Linked DNA regions of Variovorax terrae. The protein of the gene in region 2 binds, or shares a complex with, the protein of the main gene of each other region. Links are inferred from orthologs where the notes say so. Each region holds a gene or a part of one and is shown on either strand. Other genes may lie near its edges.

Evidence for each region. The genes of interacting proteins can lie anywhere in the genome.
Region 1: the proteins of mfd (region 2) and uvrA are in contact, whole or in part, in a crystal structure (PDB 4DFC), measured with the Escherichia coli proteins. The link is inferred for Variovorax terrae from one-to-one orthologs.

Annotation. Positions count from the first base shown.
Region 1 is NZ_JALGBI010000003.1:545,979-549,357, forward strand. It holds uvrA (excinuclease ABC subunit UvrA), read right to left. Parts: upstream 3,057-3,379; coding sequence 201-3,056; downstream 1-200. Other genes in the region: leuD (3-isopropylmalate dehydratase small subunit), read left to right, coding at 1-170; MMF98_RS21965 (MFS transporter), read left to right, coding at 3,297-3,379. UniProt on the Escherichia coli protein: The UvrABC repair system catalyzes the recognition and processing of DNA lesions. UvrA is an ATPase and a DNA-binding protein. A damage recognition complex composed of 2 UvrA and 2 UvrB subunits scans DNA for abnormalities.
Region 2 is NZ_JALGBI010000001.1:1,514,725-1,518,895, forward strand. What follows is about bases 129-4,171. They hold mfd (transcription-repair coupling factor), read right to left. Parts: upstream 3,779-4,171; coding sequence 329-3,778; downstream 129-328. Other genes in these bases: serB (phosphoserine phosphatase SerB), read right to left, coding at 129-332; ispD (2-C-methyl-D-erythritol 4-phosphate cytidylyltransferase), read left to right, coding at 3,864-4,171. Outside these bases: more of serB, read right to left, coding at 1-128. UniProt on the Escherichia coli protein: Couples transcription and DNA repair by recognizing RNA polymerase (RNAP) stalled at DNA lesions. Mediates ATP-dependent release of RNAP and its truncated transcript from the DNA, and recruitment of nucleotide excision repair machinery to the damaged site.

The sequences.
Region 1 (3,379 bases), on a different replicon or contig from region 2:
CGCCCGATGGCGAGCCGATTTCCTTCACCCTGCCCGACTTCCGCCGCGAGATGCTGCTGGCCGGGGCCGACGAGGTGGAGGTGACGCTCCGGCGCGAGCCGGCCATCGCCGCCTACCAGCAGCGCGTGCGCCGGGAGCGGCCCTGGGAGTGGCTGGCCGAGCCCGTGTGAGGTGCGCGGCGGCCCGCTGGATGGCGGTGCCTAGCGTGCCAGCACGGTCTTGAGGTAGCGCCCGGTGTGGCTGTCCGGGTGGGCCGCCAGTTCTTCCGGCGTGCCGGTGCCCACCACCTGGCCGCCGCCGGCGCCGCCTTCGGGGCCCATGTCGATCAGCCAGTCGGCGGTCTTGATGACGTCGAGGTTGTGCTCGATCACCACGATGGTGTTGCCCGCGTCGCGCAGTTGGTGCAGCACCTTGAGCAGCAGGTCGATGTCGGCGAAGTGCAGGCCGGTGGTGGGCTCGTCCAGGATGTAGAGCGTGCGGCCGGTGTCGCGCTTGCTGAGTTCCAGCGCGAGCTTGACGCGCTGCGCCTCGCCGCCCGACAGCGTGGTGGCGGCCTGCCCGAGCTTGATGTAGCTCAGGCCGACGTCCAGCAGGGTCTGCAGCTTGCGCGCGATGGTGGGCACGGCCTTCAGGAACTCGTGCGCGGTCTCGACCGTCATGTCGAGGATCTGCGCGATGTTGCGGCCCTTGTACAGCACCTCCAGCGTCTCGCGGTTGTAGCGCTGGCCGTGGCAGACGTCGCAGGGCACGTAGACGTCGGGCAGGAAGTGCATCTCCACCTTGACCACGCCGTCGCCCTGGCAGGCCTCGCAGCGGCCGCCCGCCACGTTGAAGGAGAAGCGCCCCGGGCCGTAGCCGCGCTCGCGCGCCATCGGCACCTCGGCCATCAGCTCGCGGATCGGCGTGAACAGGCCGGTGTAGGTGGCCGGGTTGCTGCGCGGCGTGCGGCCGATGGGCGACTGGTCGACGTTGATGACCTTGTCGAAATGCTCGATGCCCTCGATCGCCTCGTGCGGCGCCGGCTCCTCGTGCGAGCGGTAGAGCTGGCGCGCCACGGCGGCGTACAGCGTGTCGTTGACCAGGGTGCTCTTGCCCGAGCCCGAGACGCCGGTCACGCAGGTCAGCAGGCCCACGGGAAAGTCCACGCTCACGTTCTTCAGGTTGTTGCCGGTGGCGTGGACGATCTTCAGCACCTGCGGGTCGGCCTGGGCGGCCAGCGAGTGGCGCTGCGCGGGTACGGCAATCTTCAGGGTCTGGGCCAGGTAGCGGCCGGTCAGCGACTCGGCGTTGGCCTGCACCTCCTCGAAGGTGCCCTGTGCGATCACGCGCCCGCCGTGCACGCCCGCGCCCAGTCCCATGTCGATCACGTGGTCGGCGGCGCGGATCATGTCCTCGTCGTGCTCCACCACCAGCACGCTGTTGCCGATGTCGCGCAGGTGCTTGAGCGTGCCGATCAGCCGGTCGTTGTCGCGCTGGTGCAGGCCGATGCTGGGCTCGTCGAGCACGTACATCACGCCCGTCAGGCCCGAGCCGATCTGGCTGGCTAGCCGGATGCGCTGCGCTTCGCCGCCGCTCAGGGTGTCGGCGCTGCGGTCGAGGCTCAGGTAGTTGAGCCCCACGTCATTGAGGAACTTGAGCCGCAGGCCGATCTCGCGCACCACCTTGTCGGCGATCTCGGCCTTGGCGCCCTGCAACCGCAGGGCGTTGAAGTAGTTGAAGCTCTCGCGCAGCGTGGCGCGGCTGATCTCGTAGATGGCCCGGGCCTGCTCGCCCTCGCCCACCTTCACGTGGCGCGCCTCGCGCCGCAGGCGCGTGCCGCCGCAATCGGGGCAGGGCTGCAGGCTGCGGTAGCGCGCCAGTTCCTCGCGCACCGCCACCGAATCGGTTTCGCGGTAGCGCCGCGCCATGTTGGGGATGATGCCTTCGAACGGGTGCTTCTTGGTGAGCTTCTTGCCCGCGAAGTTGCCCGAGTCCATGACGTAGCTGAACCGGATGTCTTCCTCGCCCGAGCCATGCAGCACCACTTGCTGCACGGGCGCCGGCAGTTCCTCGAACGCCGTGTCGACGCTGAACTTGTAGTGCCTGGCCAGGCTTTCGATCAGGCTGAAGTAGTAGCCGTTGCGCCGGTCCCAGCCCTTGATCGCGCCGCTGGCCAGGCTCAGCGATGGAAACGCGACCACGCGCGCCGGGTCGAAGAACTCCATGTGGCCCAGGCCGTCGCAGGCCGGGCAGGCGCCCACCGGCGAATTGAAGGAGAACAGGCGCGGCTCGAGCTCGCTCAGCGAGTAGCTGCAGATCGGGCAGGCGAACTTGGCATTGAACAGGTGCTCCTTGCCGGTGTCCATCTCCTGCGCGATGGCGCGGCCCTGGCCCAGGCGCAGCGCGGCCTCGAAGCTCTCGGCCAGGCGCTGCTTCATGTCGGGCCGGACCTTGATGCGGTCGATCACCACGTCGATGTCGTGCTTCTCCGCCTTCTTGAGCTTGGGCAGCTGGTCGAATTCGCAGGCCTGGCCGTCCACCCGAAAGCGGACGTAGCCCTGGCTCTGCATCTCGGCGAACACTTCCAGGAACTCGCCCTTGCGGTCGCGCGCGATCGGGCTCAGCACCATGAGCCGGGTGTCCTCGGGCAGGGCCAGCACCGCATCCACCATCTGGCTCACGGTCTGTGCCTGCAGCGGCAGGTCGTGGTCGGGGCAGTAGGGCGTGCCCGCGCGCGCGTACAGCAGGCGCAGGTAGTCGTGGATCTCGGTCACCGTGCCCACGGTGGAGCGCGGGTTGTGGCTGGTGGCCTTCTGCTCGATGGAGATCGCGGGCGACAGCCCTTCGATCAGGTCCACGTCGGGCTTGTCCATGAGCTGCAGGAACTGCCGCGCATAGGCCGACAGGCTTTCCACGTAGCGGCGCTGGCCTTCGGCGTACAGCGTGTCGAACGCGAGCGACGACTTGCCCGAGCCGCTCAGGCCGGTGATCACCACCAGCTGGTTGCGCGGGATGTCGAGATCGATGTTCTTGAGGTTGTGCGTGCGTGCGCCGCGCACGCTGATGCGCTGCTGCATCGCTGCCGCCAGGTATTTGCCGTCGGTGCTGGAATTCACTGCTTGGAACTGTTCGGGCGAAGGCCCGGAAAAACCCACCATGATAGACCGGCACCGGCGCGCGCGCTACCGGCCCCGCACGGGAATGCCGGACAATAGCGGGTTTAGCGCCTTTTCAAGCGGTTTTTTGCCGGTTCTCCTGACAGTTTCCTGCACCGCTTTTGTGCCATGAGCAGCCCCTCCCTTCCCGCCGCCACCCCCATGACGCCCGTCGAGCGCCGCGCCAGCGGCTCGCTGGCGGCCATTTTTGCCCTGCGCATGCTGGGCCTGTTCCTGGTGCTGCC
Region 2 (4,171 bases):
TGGCAGGCAGCCACCAGCTCGGCGGCGCCCGGGTTGAGCTGCAGGCGCTGCTCGTAGACCTGCTGCATGTGGGCCACGGTGACACCCTTGAGCAGGGCCACGCGCTGGCGCAGGCTTTCTTTGTAGTCGGTGATCTCGCCGCGCATCGCGGCCTCGGTGATGGCGGCCACCTCGGCCTTGCGGCCCGCGGCATCGGCGATCTCGTCCACGCACTCGATGTTGATCAGCGTGGAGTCCATGTCGAAGGCGATCAGCTTGAAGTCCTTCAGGTTCAGCGGCGGGGTGAAGCCCTGGATCACGAGGCCCGGGGCAATTTCGCGGGAGGAGGTCATGCGGTGGTGGTTTCCGTTTGGGGTTGTCCGAGCGAGCGCAGCACGTCGCGCACCATCTGGGCGCGGTCCTTGGGCTCCTTGAGTTCGCGCTCGATGCGCAGTTTTTCGTTGCCGGCCAGCTTGATGTGGCGGTTTTTCTGGATCAGCTCGATGATGCGCATCGAGTCGATCGGCGGGTTGGGCCGGAAGGTGATGTTGATCAGCCCCGGCGCCGCATCGACCTTCACCACGCCGTAGGGCCGGGCGATGACGCGCAGGCGGTGCACGTCGATCAGCGTCTGCGCCTGCGGCGGCAGCTTGCCGAAGCGGTCCACGATCTCCTCGAGCAGCGTGTCGATCTGGTCGGTGGTCCTCGCCGTGGCGAGCTTCTTGTAGAACGACAGGCGCAGGTGCACGTCGCCGCAGTAGTCGTCGGGCAGCAGCGCGGGCGCGTGCAGGTTGATCTCGGTGGTGACCGACAGCGGGCTCAGCAGGTCGGGCTCCTTGCCGGCCTTGAGTGAGCGCACGGCTTCGGACAGCATCTCGTTGTAGAGCTGGAAGCCGACCTCCATCATGTTGCCGCTCTGGTTCTCGCCCAGCACCTCGCCGGCGCCGCGGATCTCCAGGTCGTGCATCGCGAGGTAGAAGCCGGAGCCCAGTTCCTCCATCTGCTGGATCGCATCCAGCCGCTGGCTGGCATGCTTGGTCAGCCCTTCGGTGTCGGGCACCATCAGGTAGGCGTAGGCTTGGTGGTGGCTGCGCCCGACGCGGCCGCGCAGCTGGTGCAGCTGCGCCAGGCCGAACTTGTCGGCGCGGCTGATCACGATGGTGTTGGCCGTGGGCACGTCGATGCCGGTTTCGATGATGGTGGAGCACAGCAGCAGGTTGTGGCGCTGCGCCACGAAGTCGCGCATCACGCGCTCCAGCTCGCGCTCGGGCATCTGGCCATGGGCCACGGCGATGCGGGCCTCGGGCAGGATCTCTTCGAGCTTCTGGCGCCGGTTCTCGATGGTCTCGACCTCGTTGTGCAGGAAGTAGATCTGGCCGCCGCGCTTGAGCTCGCGCAGCACGGCCTCGCGGATCACGCCGTTGCCTTCGTTGCGCACGAAGGTCTTGATCGCCAGCCGGCGCTGCGGCGCGGTGGCGATCACCGAGAGGTCGCGCAGGCCTTCGAGCGCCATGCCCAGCGTGCGCGGGATCGGCGTGGCGGTGAGCGTGAGCACGTCGACCTCGGCGCGCAGCGCCTTCATGGCTTCCTTGTGGCGCACGCCGAAGCGGTGCTCCTCGTCGATGATGAGCAGGCCCAGGTTCTTGAACTTGGTGGATTCGGACAGCAGCTTGTGCGTGCCCACCACGATGTCCACGCCGCCGTCGGCGATGCCCTTGATGGCGGCGCTGATCTCCTTGCCCGAGCGGAAGCGTGAGACCTCGGCCACCTTCACGGGCCACTTGGCAAAGCGGTCCACCAGCGTCTGGTAGTGCTGCTCGGCCAGCAGCGTGGTGGGCGCGAGGAAGGCCACCTGGCGGCCGCCGGTGACGGCAACGAAGGCCGCGCGCAGGGCCACCTCGGTCTTGCCGAAGCCCACGTCGCCGCAGACCAGCCGGTCCATCGGGCGCGGCGAGATCATGTCCTGGATCACGGCATGGATGGCGGCGCGCTGGTCGGCGGTTTCGTCGAAGCCGAAATCGTTGGCGAAGATTTCGTAGTCCTGAGGCGAGTATCGGAACGCGTGGCCTTCCCGCGCGGCCCGGCGCGCGTAGATGTTGAGCAGCTCGGCGGCGGAGTCGCGCACCTGCTCGGCGGCCTTGCGCCTGGCTTTCTCCCACTGGCCCGAGCCGAGCTTGTGCAGCGGCGCCTCGTCGGCGCTGACGCCGGTGTAGCGGCTGATCTGGTGCAGCTGGCTCACCGGCACGTAGAGCGTGGCCTTGTCGGCGTATTCCAGGTGCAGGAATTCGCTCGAACCCTGGCCCAGGTCCATGTTGATCAGGCCCTTGTAGCGGCCGATGCCGTGGGCCGAATGGACCACCGGGTCGCCGACGTTGAGCTCCGACAGGTCCTTGATCAGGGCCTCGACGTCGCTGACCTGCTCCTGCTTCTTGCGCCGGCGCGTGGTTGGGCCGGCGGCGAAGAGCTCGGTCTCGGTCACGAAGTCGATGCCGTCCTCGAGCCAGCTGAAGCCGACCGTGAGCGCGGCGGTGGCGATGCCGAGCTTCTCGTCGCTGGACTGGAACTCGGCCAGCGAGTCGAAGGCCGGCGGGCCGACATGGCTGGCGCGCAGGAAGTCGAGCAGGCTCTCGCGCCGGCCGTCGCTCTCGGCCAGCAGCAGCACGCGGTGCGCGGTGTTGCGCACATGCTCCTTCAGGCGCGCCAGCGGCTCCTCGGCGCCGCGCAGCACCGACAGCTCGCCCAGCTTCTGGAAATGGGCGTTGTCGGCCACGTCCTCGACGGCGGGCCGGATCGCGAGCTGCGCATGGGCATTGGCCCGCGCGTAGAACTGCTCGGTGCCGAGAAACAGGGCCTCGGGCGGCAGCACCGGGCGCTCGGGGTCGCCCTGCACCAGGCGGTAGCGGTCCCGGGTGTCCTGCCAGAAGCGCTGGAAGGCCGGCTCCAGGTCGCCGTGCAGCACCACGGTGGCGTCGGCGCCGAGGTAGTCGAACACCGTGGCCGTGTCGTCAAAGAACAGCGGCAGGTAATACTCGATGCCCGCCGTGGCCACGCCGTTGCCCATGTCCTTGTAGATGCGGCTCTTGGTCGGATCGCCTTCGAGCAGCTCGCGCCAGCGGCCGCGGAATTTGGCGCGCGCCTCGTCGTCCATCGGGAATTCGCGCCCGGGCAGCAGGCGCACCTCGGGCACGGGGTAGAGGCTGCGCTGGCTGTCAGGGTCGAAGGTGCGGATGCTGTCGATCTCGTCGTCGAACAGGTCGACCCGGTAGGGCACGGGCGAGCCCATCGGGAACAGGTCGATCAGGCCGCCGCGCACCGCGTACTCGCCGGGGCTCACCACCTGCGTCACGTGGCTGTAGCCGGCCAGGGTCAACTGGGCCTTGAGCCGGGCCTCGTCGAGCTTCTGCCGGGCCTTGAAATGGAAGGTGTAGCCCGCCAGGAAGGCCGGCGGCGCCAGGCGGTACAGCGCGGTGGTGGCCGGCACGATCACGACGTCGGCCTCGTGCTGGCTGATGCGCCAGAGCGTAGCCAGCCGCTCGGAAATCAGGTCCTGGTGCGGCGAGAAGGTGTCGTAGGGCAGCGTCTCCCAGTCGGGGAACAGCGCGCAGCGCAGCTGTGGCGCGAAGAAGGCGATTTCGTCGATCAGCCGCTGCGCATCAATGGCGTCTGCCGTGACGATGGCGGTGCGCTTGCGCGCAGCCTTCTCGCGCTCGCCAAGCGCCGCGAGCAGCAGGGCATCCGCCGAGCCCGCGGGGCGGGGCAGGGTGTAGCGTTTGCCGGCCGTAAGTTTTGGTAAGTCCATCAGAAACACAAATACAAAACACCCCCCGCCTGACATGGCGGGGGGTGTAAAAGCTTGTCAGGTGCTGATTTTAAAATGTGAACACATGTCCTTGCTTGCAACAGTCGCCGGTACCCCGGCATCCCCCCGTTTTTTTGCCCTGATTCCCTGCGCGGGCACGGGCTCGCGCGCGGGCACCGCGCAGCCCAAACAGTACCAGCCGCTGGCCGGCCTGCCGATGGTGCTGCACACGCTCGCGGCGTTCGCGGCCGTGCCGCGCCTGGCGCGCTGCCTGGTGGTGGTGGCCCCCGGCGACCGCTTCCTGGACCACCCGGACGCCTCGTTTTCGATCGCGGACTGCGGCGGCGCAACGCGCGCCCTGAGCGTCCTGAACGGCCTGGGGCAACTGGCGGC